One region of the Shinella sp. OV683 genome, then DNA from elsewhere that is predicted to be linked to it. Evidence: riboswitches for the same ligand, from Rfam matches in the RefSeq annotation. Region 1 holds a riboswitch; the other holds the start of a gene.

Region 1 (7,536 bases):
ACCCCGCGACCTGGGGTGACGTCGGTCGTAACGAGCCTTGCCCCTGCGGCTCCGGCAAGAAGTACAAGCATTGCCATGGCGCCTACGAGACGATCGCCTGAGGCCTCGATATTGCCGGAAATGCGAAACGCTGCCTGAAAGGGCGGCGTTTTTTCATTTGTGATGGCCTTTTGACAGCCCGTCCAATGTAACGAGCGCTATTTCTTTGTACGCGGCAGTTTCTTCGCCTCGGCCGTCAGATCATCGATCAACGAGTCCGCCTCTTTTTGTCGCTGGATTTTCCTGATTTGATCGAACTTTTGATACTCTTCCTCCGAGCGCCGTTTTGCTTCGGAGGATTTGATCGAACCGCCACTCTTCAACACTGACCGTCCCAACTGAGCCAATTGCTGATCAAGAAAATTCTGCGCATCTTGCATGATAACCAGCCGGCCGATGTCCAATTGGTCTTCAAAAATATCGAGCAAGATTGTTGTAAGCCTGTTCAATTCCTTGACTTCCCGCGCAGTTAGATAGTTCTTGGAAATGGACACGTCGCTCTTACGGATATTGTCATTTTGCTAGGTTTGAAGTCCCATATTCTCGATATGATGATCCGCTCGGGCAACGATGATTTCAGCTGGAGTGTGTGACGTGACTGCATGGATCAGCTTTGCCTGTATGCGCTGATAGAATTCGCGAGCGGCCTCTGTCGTGCCATCGTAATCCTGGCACATCGAGCATATTTGCCGTAGCTCGCGATAGATGTTTGCTTCATCCGACCGAATATCTCGGATTATCTCGCGAAGCTCAGCAATTCTGTCGTGATTTTCGGGTAGCTTCAGACGTGGCGAGTCGACCACAAAACCTCGTTTGGCATATTGGACAAGGACGCCCGTCGCCCAACGTCTAAAGAGCGTCGCTTGCGTCGATGAGACGCGGTAACCAACGGAAATGATCACATCCAGATTATAAATGACGGCTGGCCTACCAGCAGTTGTTTGCACTTTTTGCAAAGAAGTCGGCTCGTCAAGTTCGCCTTCTTCGAAGATGTTAGTAATATGCCGAGAGATACTGGAAACATCGCGGCCAAAAAGGTCTCCGATTTGAGCCTGCGTCATCCAAAGCGTTTCGCCCTCAAATCGGATGTCCAATTTCAGGCCTTTGCTGGTTCCATAGACTAGAAATCTGTCCCCCGTCGTTGAATCTTCAGTCAGGTGAACCGGCTCATTCTTCTCGTCGCTCATGCAGTCCCCAAACGAATATCAACAGAATCGCTGTGAGAAGAAGTCTATTCCGCTGATCTTTCCGCCACCAGCATGTAATTCACGTCCATGTCCTTGGACAGGTTCCACTGGTTGGAGAGCGGGTTGAAGAACACGCCGGTGCGCTCCACCACCGTCATGCCGGCGGCGTTCAGGGGAGCCTCGATTTCTTCCGGGCGCACAAGCTTTTCATATTGATGGGTGCCGCGCGGCAGCCATTTCAGCACATATTCGGCGCCGACAATGGCAAGGGCTGCGGCCTTGAAGGTGCGGTTGATGGTGGCGACGAACATCAGCCCACCCGGCTTGACCATGGTGGCGCAGGTCTCGATGAAGAACGGCACGTCGGAGACATGCTCGACGACTTCCATGTTCAGCACGACGTCGAACTTCTCGTCATCGGCCGCCAGTGCCTCGGCGGTCACGGCTCGGTAGTCGACCACGACGCCGGTCTGTTCGGCATGGGTTTTGGCAATGCCGATATTGCGTTCCGAGGCGTCGGCGCCGAGCACATTGGCGCCCATCCGGGCAATCGGCTCGGACAGAAGGCCGCCGCCGCAGCCGATATCGAGCACGCGCAGGCCCTCGAATGGCCGGGATTTCGGATCGCGGCCGAATTTTTCGGCCACCTTGTTGCGGATATATTCGATGCGCACCGGATTGAACTTGTGCAGTGGCCGGAATTTGCCTGTCGGATCCCACCACTCGGCGGCCATGGCCGAAAAACGGTCGACTTCCGTCTGGTCGATAGTGGTCTTGGCGGCTTCGGACATGGTGATACTCCGGCTATGCTCGATACATGCTCTATATAGGCCGATACAGCCTATCGCGACAGTTCTTTTGCCGCAGCCTCCAGCCCGCCGAGGGTCAGCGGATACATCTTCCCCGCAAAAAGTTCGCGGATGATGCCGGTCGACTGGGTATGGCCCCAATATTGCTCGTTGATCGGGTTGAGCCACACGCATTTGCGGAAATGCCCGGTCACGCGGTTGAGCCACGCAGCACCCGGTTCCTTGTTCCAATGCTCGACCGACCCACCGGCCATGGTGATCTCATAGGGGCTCATCGAGGCGTCGCCGGCGAAGATCACCTTGTAGTCCGGCCCATAGGTGCGGATGATCTCCGACGTGTCGATCATCGACGACTTGCGGCGGTAATTGTCCTTCCAGACGCCCTCATAAAGGCAATTGTGGAAGTAGAAATATTCCAGCTGCCGGAATTCGGCCTTGGCGGCAGAAAACAGTTCCTCGGCGATTTTCAGGTGATCATCCATCGAGCCGCCGATATCGAAGAACATCAGCAGCTTGACCTTGTTCTTGCGCTCCGGCCGTGTCTGCACGTCCAGCCAGCCATGCTCAGCCGTGGCACGGATGGTGTTGTCGAGATCGAGTTCCTCGTCGGCGCCGTCGCGCACCCAACGCCGCAGGCGCTTCAGCGCCACCTTGATATTGCGCGTACCGAGTTCGACGGAATCATCGAGATTCCTGAATGCACGCTTGTCCCAGACTTTCACCGCACGGCGATGGCGCGATTCATTCTGGCCGATGCGAACGCCTTCCGGATTGTAGCCACCGGCACCAAACGGCGAGGTGCCGCCCGTACCGATCCACTTGTTGCCGCCCTGATGCCGGCCCTTCTGTTCGGCCAGTCGCTCCTTCAGCGTCTCCATCAACTTCTCGAAGCCGCCGAGGCTTTCCACCAGCGCCTTTTCTTCCGGGCTCAAGTGTTTGTCGGCCAGCCGCATCAGCCATTCGTCCGGTATCTCTGCGACATCGATCACGGATGTGCCGCCGACAGCTTGTACGCCCTTGAAGCAGTGAGCGAAGACGCGGTCGAAGCGGTCGATGAAGCGCTCGTCCTTCACCAGCGAGGCACGGGCGAGATAATAGAACGCCTCGATATCATAGTCGGCTATGTGGGCTTCCATTCCCTTGAGCAGCAGCAGAAATTCCCGGAGGGTCACCGGGACTTTCGCTGCCTTGAGCTCGAGGAAGAACGGGAGGAACATGCCGGCGTGACCTCATGCCGGCAGCAATTGCGGCGACTTCTCTTTCTCGCCGATGTCGGCGATGTTGAACTCTGTCGTCTGGTAGACTTGGTTGATCCAGTTACCGAACAGCAGATGCGCGTGGCTGCGCCAGCGGTTGAGCGGCACCTGGCTGGGATCGTTGTGCGGAAAATAGTGTGCCGGCATCTTGATCGGAATGCCTGCGGACTGGTCGCGGAAATATTCGTCGGCCAACGACGTCGAGTCATATTCGACATGATTGAACATGTAGAGCCGGTTGCCCTTCTTTTCGGCGACGAGGCACAGGCCCGCATCGTGCGAGGTCATCAGCACTTCAAGCCCGGAAGACGGGTCGATATCCCTCCGCAGCACCTCTGTCCAGCGCGACACCGGCACGGCAAAATCATCCGAAAAACCCAGCAGATAGGGTGAGGTGGGCTTGAGGTTGCGGTGCTGATAAACCCCGAAGGCCTTCTCCGACAGCGTATACTTCGGCACTTTGTGGAAATGATAGATCGCCGCCATCGCCCCCCAGCAGATGTTGAGCGTCGAATGGACATGCGTTGTCGTCCAATCGAGGATCTGCTTGAGCTCGTCCCAATAGGTCACGTCCTCGTAGTCGAGCATCTCGACCGGCGCGCCGGTGATGATGAAGCCGTCGAACTTGCGGTGCTTCACCTCGTCCCAGGTCTTGTAGAACGACAGGATGTGATCTTCGGACGTGTTCTTTGACTTGTGGCCGCCGATGCGGATCAGCGACAGCTCCACTTGCAGCGGCGACGCGCCAACCAGCCGCGCGATCTGGATCTCTGTCTTGATCTTGTTGGGCATGAGGTTCAGCAGACCGATATGCAGCGGGCGGATATCCTGGCGGATGGCGACGGAATCCGTCATCACCGAAACGCCCTCGTCGATGAGCGTCTGGAAGGCAGGGAGCTGGTCTGGAATCTTGATAGGCATCGGGGTACTCCATAGATTACCGGCGCTTAAACAGATTGCCGGTCCCCGAATGCGGTGGCCCCATTTAGCAATTTGTTTAACGTGGCTGCAAGCCGGCCGGCAAATCACCACGGATATGTCTCATATACCGGGTGAAGAAATTTATCAATCGGGTTGAAAGCAGGCGATTTGGCGGGCGTAGGCCTCTTGGGCATACGCCCTAGCGCATCTCTCTGCGCGCCATGAATGCCAGCCGCTCGAACAGGTGAACGTCCTGCTCGTTCTTGAGCAGTGCGCCATGTAGCTTGGGCAAAGCGTTCTTGTCGCTGGCGGCAAGCGTTTCGGGCTCGACGTCATCGGCAACGAGCAGGCGGATCCAGTCGAGTGCTTCCGATGTCGATGGCTTCTTCTTCAGGCCGGGCATTTCCCTGATCTCGAAGAAACGGCTCAGCGCCTCGGACAGCAGGCGCTTCTTGATGCCTGGATAATGCACCTCGACGATTGCTGCCAGCGTATCGGCGTCGGGAAAGCGGATGTAATGGAAGAAGCAGCGGCGCAGGAATGCGTCCGGCAGCTCTTTCTCGTTGTTGGAGGTGATGATGACGATCGGCCGTACACGCGCCTCGATCGTCTCGTTGGTCTCGTAGACGTGGAACTCCATGCGGTCGAGTTCCTGCAGGAGGTCGTTGGGAAACTCGATATCGGCCTTGTCGATCTCGTCGATCAGCAGCACGACTTTCTCGTTTGCCTGAAACGCGTCCCAGAGCTTGCCCTTGCGGATATAGTTCTTGATGTCGTGGACTCTGATATCGCCGAGCTGGCTGTCGCGCAGGCGCGAGACGGCATCGTACTCATAAAGGCCCTGCTGGGCCTTGGTGGTGGATTTGACGTTCCATTCGATCAGCCGCAGGCCGAGGCTTTCCGCCACCTGCCGCGCAAGCTCCGTCTTGCCGGTACCCGGCTCGCCTTTCACCAGCAGCGGCCGTTCGAGCCGGATGGCGGCATTGACCGCGACCATCAGGTCCTTGTCGGCGATGTAGTGTTTGGTGCCGGTAAACTGCATGTCTCTATCCGTTATCTGAATTCATTCGGTCATTGGTATTTGGGGAAATTCTAGGCAACAAAAAAGGCGGAACGTGAACGTCCGCCTTCTATCCGGCCAAGGCTGAAAGCCCGGCCGATGTATCACATGTCGATGATCGTGCCCTTGCCGTCATTCCAGATGCGGAGCGCCTCGGCATGCTGCTCTGCAGTCGTGCGGCGTGGCCGCGTATAGGCGCGCACAGGCTGCGGCTGGTTGCCGGAAAGCACATTGGAAAGCCATTGGCCAAACAACAGCACCGTCACGGCGCCAGCGATCGCCAGGCCGATGGACGCTGTAAACAAGGCTGCAACTGCGACGAAGGTCAAGCCGCTGAGCGTGAGCAAGAATGAACGCAAGCTTCTCATGGTAATCACCATTCCTTTGACCATAAGATGAGGTAGTTTCCCCTCAATTGCAAGGGTCCCATGGTCTAGCCTCCGTCACATATTCTTGAACTCCGGCGGAATTCGGGCCATAAAACGACCATGACACTGAATTCCGATCCCACGTCCCTCCCTCTTCGCCGCTCTGTATTGTGCCTGCCTGCATCCAACGCGCGCGCCATCGCCAAGCTTTCGAGCCTCGAAATGGATGCCGTCATCCTCGATCTCGAGGATGCTGTGGCCGAGGAACAGAAGGAAGAGGCACGCAAGAATATCCGCGATTTTCTGGCTGCCCGTCCTTTGAAGGATCGCGAGATCGTCATCCGCATCAATGCCGCCTCGACGGCCCACTACGAGGCCGATCTGGCGCTGGTGGTGGAATGTGAGCCGGATGCGGTGCTCGTGCCCAAGGTAAATACCGCGGACGACATTCTCGACCTCTCCGGCTTCCTCGCCGACAACGACGCGCCTGAAACCTTGCGGATCTGGGCGATGATGGAAACGCCGCTCGGCATCCTCAATGCCGGCTCGATCGCCGAGACCGGCAGGACACGCGGCGGGCGGCTGGATTGCCTCGTGGTCGGGCTCAACGATCTGCGCAAGGATACCGGCGTGCTGGCTGATCCGGCGCGCACCTATCTGGTGCCCTGGCTGATGCAGGTGGTGCTGGCCGGCCGCGCCTTCGGACTTTCGGTACTGGACTCGGTGTCGAACGATTTTCGCGATCTGGCGCCGTACGAGGCCGAATGCGCGCAGGGCCGCGCAATGGGCTTTGACGGCAAGATGCTCATTCATCCTTCCCAGGTCGAGGCCGCCAACAGACTGTTCCAGCCGTCAGCCGCAGATGTTGCCGAGGCCGAGGCGATCATCAAGGCTTTCTCGAATCCCACCGCCAAGACACTCAACGCGATTGACGTAGACGGCAAGATGGTCGAGCGGCTGCACTACAATCAGGCGCTGGCGCTCGCCGCCCGCGCGGACAAGATCAAGTCAAGGACATCAGCATGAAACTCTACCGCTTCCTCACCGGCCAGGACGATTCCGCATTCTGCCACCGCGTCACGGCGGCGCTCAACAACGGCTGGTCGCTGCACGGTTCGCCGAGCTACGCCTATAATTCCCAGACCAACCTGATGATGGCGGGCCAGGCGGTCGTCAAGGAGGTCGAGGGCAAGGAATATACGCCTGATATCAAGCTCGGTGAGCAGTAGGCTATTGAGTATCGGGGTTAGTTAGAGGCGAACTCCCTCTTCTCCCCTGCGGGGAGAAGTACCGAGCGTATGCGAGGCGATGAGGGGTGCTTGCAAATGCGGCGATGCCCCTCATCCGGCCCTTCGGGCCACCTTCTCCCCGTGGGGAGAAGAGGAAAGGTTCATCTTAGCGCCCCGGCCCTCAAACCGTCTTGAGCTTCGGCTCTTCTGTCGGAATCGTGTCGGCGCCTTCGCCGAGTTCCAGCTGCATCAGAACGGTATCGACCCATTTGCCGAATTTGAAACCGCTGGCGGGCATCAGTCCTGTATGCTTGAAGCCGGCCTTTTCATGCAACGCGACCGAGGCCGGATTGGCGCCGCCGATGACGGCCACCATCTGGCGGATGCCGAGTTCGGCTGTACGGCTCAACAACGCATCCAGCAGGATGGCGCCGACGCCCAAACCCCGCGCGTCGGCGGAGACATAGATCGAGTCCTCGGCGAGATAGCGATAGGCGGGGCGGGTGCGGAAAGGCGAGGCGTAGGCATATCCCAATACGCCGCCGTTTTCATCCTCGGCGATGAGGTAGGGATAGTTCTGCGATGCGATCGTGTTGAACCGCGATGTCATCTCGGTCTCGGACGGCGCCTCGAGCTCGTAGGTGCCGATGCCATTGAGCACCGATTC
Region 2 (7,536 bases), 580 kb from region 1:
TGGCATGGCCGAAGCCCGGATCGAAGAAGCCGGCATAGTGCACACGGAATTCGCCCACCAGCGGATCGAACGGCACCATCTCGGCCGCATAAAGCGGCGGCACATGCACGGCCTCGCGACTGACGAGGATGTAGAACTCGTCGGGATCGAGGATCAACTCGTTCAGGCCACGGCTGTAAAGCGGCTCCCAGAAATCGTAGATGTCATGGGCGGCCTTGACATCGACGTCGATGACGGCCGAATGCCGCTTGCCGCGATAGCCGATCAGACCATCGGGACCGCTACCCTTGAGGTCGATCGACAGTGCGATCGAGGAACCGGAGATCGCCGGCGTCTCGCTCGCCACCAGCGTTTCCGCCAGATGCAGCGCCAGCATCTCGTCTTCGCGCAGCAGCGCCTGACCGTCGCGGAAGCGGATCTGCGACAGCCGCGAGCCACGCCGCACAATTACCGGAAATGTCTTGGGCGAAATTTCGAGATACAGCGGTCCCTTGTAGCCGGCCGGGATCTTGTCGAACTCCTGGGCGTAATCGGTGATCACGCGCGTGAAGATATCGAGGCGGCCGGTCGAACTCTTGGGATTGGCCGAGGCAGACAGGATTTCCGGGAGTTCCAGGCTTTCGAGCAGGGGCACGATGTAGACACACCCCGTCTCCAGCACAGCACCCTCTGCGAGGTCGAAGACATGCAGGCTGAGGCGTCCGAGCTTGTCGGAAACCCGCTTTGAGGGGCCGGGAAGAAACGAAGCGCGCACGCGAAATGCCTTCGAACCCAGGCGCAGGTCAAGGCTGGCAGGCTGGATCTGGTCGGCCTCGAGGGGTTTCTCGGCCTTTAGTCGGCCCTCGTCGAAAAGCGCCTTTATTGCGCGGTCTGCCAAAATTCCAGCCATTGATCCTCACTTTGCCCGGACAATAGAAATCCCGCATCATTGACGCAAGCCATGAGATCAGGTAAGCCCGCTTTATCCCGTGGTGATTTGGCCGGCCGGCTTGCAGCCACGTAAAACAAGTAGCTAAAAAGGCCGGGTTCGTGATGAAACCGGCTTGCTTTACGCGGCCGGTTTTTTGTTTTGAAGGTGGGTTCAAGAAATGAGCAAGAACTGGCGGCCGGCAACCAAACTCGTCCACGGCGGCACTTTGCGTTCGCAATTTGGTGAAACTTCGGAAGCAATCTTCCTGACGCAGGGCTTTGTCTATGACTCCGCCGAAGCGGCTGAAGCCCGGTTCAAGGGCGAAGACGATGGCTTCATCTACGCGCGATACGGCTCCCCCACCAATGACATGTTCGAAAAGCGCATGTGCATGCTCGAAGGCTCTGAAGATGCGCGCGCCACGGCATCCGGCATGGCTGCTGTTTCTGCCGCCATCCTCTGCCAGCTGAAGGCCGGCGACCACATCGTCGCGGCCCGCGCCCTGTTCGGCTCCTGCCGCTGGGTGGTCGAGACGCTGGCGCCGAAATACGGCATTGAATGCACGCTCATCGACGGCAAGAACGTCGAGAACTGGGAAAAGGCCGTGCGTCCGAACACCAAGGTGTTCTTCCTGGAAAGCCCGACCAACCCGACGCTGGAAGTTGTCGACCTGATCGGCGTCGCCAAGCTCGCCAACCAGATCGGCGCCAAGGTCGTAGTCGACAATGTGTTTGCGACGCCACTGTTCCAGAAGCCACTCGAACTCGGCGCCCATATCGTCGTCTATTCCGCCACCAAGCATATCGACGGCCAGGGCCGCTGCCTGGGCGGCGTCGTGCTGTCCGACAAGGAATGGATCGACGCCAACCTGCATGACTACTTCCGTCATTCGGGCCCGGCCATGTCGCCCTTCAATGCCTGGGTGCTGCTCAAAGGTCTCGAGACAATGGCGCTGCGCATCAAGCAGCAGACGGAAAGCGCTGCCCGCCTTGCCGATTTCCTGGCCGGCCACAAGGCCGTCTCCAAGGTCATCTATCCCGGCCGCAAGGACCATCCGCAGGCCGATATCATTGCCAGGCAGATGACCGGCGGTTCGACACTGGTGGCATTCGAGCTCAAGGGCGGCAAAAGCGCTGCTTTCTCCGTCCAGAACAAGCTGGAAGTCGTCAAGATTTCCAACAATCTCGGCGATGCCAAGAGCCTGATCACTCATCCGGCCACCACCACCCACAAGAACCTGACTGAAGAAGCCCGTGCCGAACTCGGCATCTCGTCCGGCCTGCTGCGGCTGTCGGCGGGCATTGAGGATGGTGACGATTTGATCGAGGATTTCGATCGGGCTCTTGCCGGAATCGCCAGCTAAAGCAATATATTACGGCCTCGATTTTCGGGGCCGTTTTGATTCCGGAATGATTTGGGAGGATTGTTTGATCATGTCTGATAAGCCCGTGCGCCGTCTGCGTTCGCAGGACTGGTTCGACAATCCCGATCACATCGACATGACGGCGATCTATCTCGAGCGCTTCATGAATTATGGCATCACGCCGGAAGAGCTGCGCTCGGGCAAGCCGGTCATCGGCATCGCTCAGTCGGGCAGCGACCTGACGCCCTGCAATCGCGTCCATGTCGAACTCGCCAAGCGCGTCCGCGATGGCATCCGCGACGCTGGCGGTATCCCCATTGAATTCCCCACCCATCCGATCTTCGAAAACTGCAAGCGGCCCACGGCAGCCCTTGATCGCAATCTTGCGTATCTCGGCCTGGTCGAGATTCTCTACGGCTATCCGCTCGACGGCGTGGTACTGACGACCGGCTGCGACAAGACGACACCGTCGGCCATCATGGCGGCATCGACAGTCGACATTCCGGCAATCGTTCTGTCGGGCGGACCGATGCTGGATGGCTGGCACGAGGGCAAGCTTGCAGGCTCCGGCACCGCGATCTGGCAAGCACGCCGCAAAATGGCCGCGGGCCAGATTGACGGGGAGGAGTTCCTGCAGATCGCCATGGATTCCGCACCCTCCGTCGGCCATTGCAATACGATGGGCACCGCCTCGACCATGAATGCCCTAGCGGAGGCGCTGGGCCTGTCGCTGACCGGCTGTGGCGCCATTCCCGCCGCCTATCGCGAGCGCGGCCAGATGGCCTATCGTACAGGTCGCCGGGCCGTCGAGATCGTGCTCGAAGATCTCAAGCCGTCCGATATCCTGACGCGCGAGGCCTTCCTCAATGCCATTCGCACCAATTCGGCGATCGGCGGCTCGACCAATGCCCAGCCGCATCTGGCCGCGATGGCCAAGCATGCCGGCGTTGAGCTTTATCCAGAGGATTGGCAGGTGCACGGCTTCGATATCCCGCTGCTGGCCAACATCCAGCCTGCGGGCGCCTATCTCGGCGAGAAGTACCATCGCGCCGGCGGCACGCCTGCCGTCATGTGGGAACTGCTTGAGAACGGCAAGCTCGATGGCAGCTGTCGCACAGTGACTGGCAAGACCATGGGCGAGAATCTGCAGAACCGCGAGGCCTCGGACCGTGATGTCATCAAGCCCTATGCCGAGCCTCTCAAGGAGCGCGCTGGCTTCCTGGTGCTGAGGGGCAATCTGTTCGATTTCGCGATCATGAAAATGAGCGTCGTTTCGGTCGAGTTCCGCAAGCGCTACCTGCAGGAGCCGGGCCGCGAAGGTGTGTTCGAGGGCAAGGCCGTGGTCTTCGATGGTTCGGAGGACTACCACAAGCGCATCAACGACCCCGACCTGAATATAGATGAAAACACCATTCTCGTCATCCGCGGTGCCGGCCCGATCGGTTGGCCGGGCTCGGCCGAGGTTGTCAACATGCAGCCGCCGGATCATCTCCTGAAGCGTGGCATCATGAGCCTGCCGACGATCGGCGATGGACGACAGTCCGGAACTGCCGACAGCCCGTCGATTCTCAACGCCTCGCCCGAAAGCGCGGCCGGTGGCGGGCTTGCCTGGCTGCGCAGCGGCGACATCATCCGCATCGATTTCAACCAGGGCCTCTGCAACATGCTGGTCGACACAACAGAGATCGAGCGCCGCAAGGGCGACGGCATCCCGGCTGTGCCGCCTGATGCGACGCCGTGGCAGCGCATCTATCGCCGCTCGGTTACCCAACTCGTCGATGGCGCCACGCTCGAAGGTGCGGCTGATTTCCGCCAGATCGCCAAGACCCCGCCGCGTCACAATCACTGACGCGGTTGCTCATAAGATAGCGGCGGCATTTTTCCGCCGCCGTGCTGCCATCCTTACGCCACTGCGGTAATGATATCTTCGAATCAAGCAATGCATCTGGGAAAGAGTAAAATGGCAAACACCCCGCGCCGGCCGGTCAATCCGATGGATGCAGCCCAAGCCCTGTTCAAGCCGGCCAAGCGGCCTGTTGAGGCGGCTGTCGAGCGCAAGGCTTTGCCGAGCGCCAAGGAGCTGGTGTCGATCAAGCTTGACAGCGCGGTTCTCGCGCATTTCCAGGAGGACGGCCCCGGTTGGCAGGAGCGCCTCAACGACATGCTGGTGCGGGCGATCGCTGCAAAGATCTGAGGGAGTAGCGGGCGCCCCATGCCCCGGAAGAGGGCGGCCGGCCCGATTGGGCCAGCGGCCTTGTCTAATTAGGATTGCTCGTCGAGAAGGCTCTCGAGCGAGACCTGCAATGCTGAGGCAATACGCTTCAGGCGTGCCGGATCGGCATCCTGGCCGTCTTCGATCTCGGTGATCTCCGCGCCAGTCAGGCCGCAAGTCTCGGCGAGATCGTCGATAGAGTAGCCGACCGACAGGCGGGCTGTTCTCACTTTGCTACCGACGAGCGATACGTCAACTGCACCCTGATCGTACTGATCCAAACGCTTGAGTGAAATGGTCATAGAGGGTCCCTTCGCTTTAAAGTCTGACGAAAATGACAGAGCTCCAATATCAATTGACTGTCCAATGGACGACTCGAGTTTTATGCTGCGAGTGCGAAGAGGGCAAGAACGGATAGGTAGTAGTTCCACTCGCTGGAGTCTGCCAGAGGCGCGGGGGAACGGCATGTCGGTGGGCTCGTCTGTCCGTTCGAACGGGCAGCATGCGCCGGATATGCTTCTTCAATCCTCAATACATTGATGTGGGGAATGGTACGGTTGGGGGGTCTCGAACCTCCGACCTCAGGAGCCACAATCCTGCGCTCTAACCAACTGAGCTACAACCGCTTAACCATTTCGAATGTGTGGCATTCGTGGGCGTCACATACGGGGGCTGGGATTTTTTTTCAAGCCCTTTCGTTGCGAATTTTCCGAATGAGCCATTATCACACTGAAATCAACGTCCTCGCGATCCCCTGGGAACAGCAAACACTCAGTGAAGGCCCTCGATATAGCGGGCATTGAACCTGACATAACCGTTCTCCACCACCTTCAGCTGGTCCTCGATGATCGCATGGAATTCCGGCAGGCGATGGAATGGCACGCCCGGATAGGAGTGATGCTCGGTGTGATAGGGCATGTTCCAGGCGAGCTTGCGCACCAGCCAGGTGGTTTTGGTGGTCCGCGTATTCTCCAGCATATTGGCGACGAAGGCGCAGCGGCCATGTTCGGCCAGCAGGTAGAGCCGGAGGAACGGCTGGCCGATCAATGCCGGCAGCAGCCAGACCCAGATCAGCACTGCGCTGTGGAAATAGATCGAAAGTGCCGTGAGCATCGCATACAGCGCCAGCGTTACCCGCGCCTCGTTCCTGACCTTCGGATAGCCTTTGGGCGGAATATAGCTGGCGCGGTTGCGGTCCAGCGCGTTGATGAACAGGCCTTTGATCTCGCCCCAATAGACCGGAATGCCCGAGACATGCACGATGTATTGCATCAGCGTATCGGGTTTCGGCGAGGCAAGTTCCGGGTCGTTTTCCGGATCCTGCGTGTAGCGGTGATGGGCGAAATGAAAATAGCGGAACCAGCCCGGCGGCAAGAACAGCAGGAAGCCTGAAACCCGCGCGGCAACATTGTTGATCCACGGCGTGCGAAATGGCGTCAGATGCACCGCCTCATGCAGGAGCGTGAACAGAAACACGATCAATATGCCCTGTGGCAGCAACAACAGCCACCAGAACGGCACCCGCGCGATGATCAGTGCACCCAGCAGGACAATCAACCCCCAATGCACAGCGAGATGGACCAGTCCGGCGCGATCGGACTTTTCGGTCAGCCGGTCGCGGACTTCAGGGGGCAGGGAAGCGATGATGGTTCGGTGGTCCATGGGAGTTCCCTTTCGTGTGACGCTCAACCTAGAGAAAATGCAATCTTCTTCAAAATGATATTTTCTGATATTCAGAAAAGACAAGCTTACTGATCGGATGGAAAATGGATGCGATTCCTTCGTTGCGTGGCCTGCAGGCATTTGATGCTGCCGCAAGGACCGGCAGCTTCGTCGCGGCCGCCGAAGAATTGCATGTTTCGCCCGCGGCGATCAGTCAATTGGTGCGGACACTCGAGGATCAGCTTGGCCGGAAACTGTTTCAACGGCTGAACCGCCGCATTATCCTGACCGAGGCCGGACGCGAGGCGCTTCCCCGCCTTGCCGCTGCATTCGAGGAGTTGCGGAACGTCAGCCGTAAACTTCGGGGCGGGGAGACGCGGCCGTCTCTGACCGTCTCGGTGCCACCGTCCATGTCGGTCGGATGGCTGCCGAAGCGGATCGCATCCTTCATTGCCCTCCACGGTCTGGTCGACATATCGATGCGAGGGGAAGATGACCCGGTGCCATTCGAGCGTGAACGCATAGACGTGAGGCTCTCGTATGGACGTTTTCACTACCCCGAACATGCCACTCAGGAGATCGTCACGGACGCGGTTTATCCGCTCTGTTCGAAAGACTTTCTTGCCCGGCATGGGAGCTTTGACACAGCGGCAGCACTGCTCGGTGCTCCTCTCATTCACACGGATTGGGGATCAGCGGCTGCCGCCTATCCTTCATGGCGCGGCTGGTTCGAAGCGCAGCGGACCGATCCCGGCAGGCAGATCCGGCACGGCTTGACAGCGAATGGATCGCGCACCGCGCTGGAATTGGCCGAGAGAGGGTTGGGCGTGGCTCTCGGTCAGGGAATATACGCGGCTGACACGGTGAAGGAGGGAAGCCTGGTCGTTGCCTTCGCCGATGCGTTCCGGCTTGGACAGCCCTATTGTGTGACCGTGCCTGAAGCAAGCACCCACAAGCCGATCGTCACCCTGTTCAGGGATTGGTTTGTCGCCGAATGCATCAATGCCGTCAAATCCCCGGAATTCGGCGCACGGTAATAACCATCAACGTTTGACAGCCACCATGAACATCCTCGGAAACCGGAACAGCACCCTGCCGTCCGTCATCGCTGGATAGGCGTTGGCGATCCGCGCGGTGTAGTCTGAGAGAAAAGCCTCGCGATACTCGGCTGGCACGCGGTCAAGATAGGTTCTCAGTCCTGTGCCCTTGACCCATTCGACGATACCAGCCGCGTTTTCCATCGGGTGGTTGTAGATCGTGTGCCAGATATCGACGCGGGACGATTTCGGCGCCAGTCGTTGGAAATAGACCGAGGGAGAAGGGAGCGCCGCGCGGCGGGCGCTTTTGCCTTCAAACGCCGTGCGCCATGGTCCGGCATGCGCTGATTCT

What was found. Region 1 has a riboswitch for S-adenosylmethionine ahead of metA (homoserine O-acetyltransferase MetA). Riboswitches for the same ligand answer to the same signal wherever they lie in the genome.
Positions count from the first base shown of each region.
Region 2: it holds a riboswitch for S-adenosylmethionine, as region 1 does, so the genes downstream of both, ACXHRN_RS22845 (O-succinylhomoserine sulfhydrylase) here and metA (homoserine O-acetyltransferase MetA) in region 1, are expected to answer to the same signal.

Region 1 covers NZ_CM173543.1:5,300,953-5,308,488, forward strand. Annotated here, with positions in the region: gene secA (preprotein translocase subunit SecA) at 1-101, shown strand, start outside; partial or broken gene rhuM (RhuM family protein) at 198-1,226, opposite strand; gene ubiG (bifunctional 2-polyprenyl-6-hydroxyphenol methylase/3-demethylubiquinol 3-O-methyltransferase UbiG) at 1,271-2,017, opposite strand; gene ACXHRN_RS25680 (vWA domain-containing protein) at 2,068-3,252, opposite strand; gene metA (homoserine O-acetyltransferase MetA) at 3,265-4,212, opposite strand; SAM riboswitch at 4,256-4,333, opposite strand; gene ACXHRN_RS25690 (AAA family ATPase) at 4,412-5,254, opposite strand; gene ACXHRN_RS25695 (hypothetical protein) at 5,377-5,640, opposite strand; gene ACXHRN_RS25700 (HpcH/HpaI aldolase/citrate lyase family protein) at 5,761-6,666, shown strand; gene ACXHRN_RS25705 (DUF1737 domain-containing protein) at 6,663-6,869, shown strand; gene ACXHRN_RS25710 (GNAT family N-acetyltransferase) at 7,051-7,536, opposite strand, start outside.
Region 2 covers NZ_CM173543.1:4,716,367-4,723,902, reverse strand. Annotated here, with positions in the region: gene ACXHRN_RS22850 (2'-deoxycytidine 5'-triphosphate deaminase) at 1-889, opposite strand, end outside; SAM riboswitch at 959-1,037, shown strand; gene ACXHRN_RS22845 (O-succinylhomoserine sulfhydrylase) at 1,089-2,273, shown strand; gene ACXHRN_RS22840 (IlvD/Edd family dehydratase) at 2,344-4,122, shown strand; gene ACXHRN_RS22835 (BrnA antitoxin family protein) at 4,234-4,467, shown strand; gene ACXHRN_RS22830 (helix-turn-helix domain-containing protein) at 4,536-4,787, opposite strand; tRNA gene ACXHRN_RS22825 (tRNA-His) at 5,035-5,111, opposite strand; gene ACXHRN_RS22820 (fatty acid desaturase family protein) at 5,257-6,147, opposite strand; gene ACXHRN_RS22815 (LysR substrate-binding domain-containing protein) at 6,270-7,184, shown strand; gene tam (trans-aconitate 2-methyltransferase) at 7,191-7,536, opposite strand, start outside.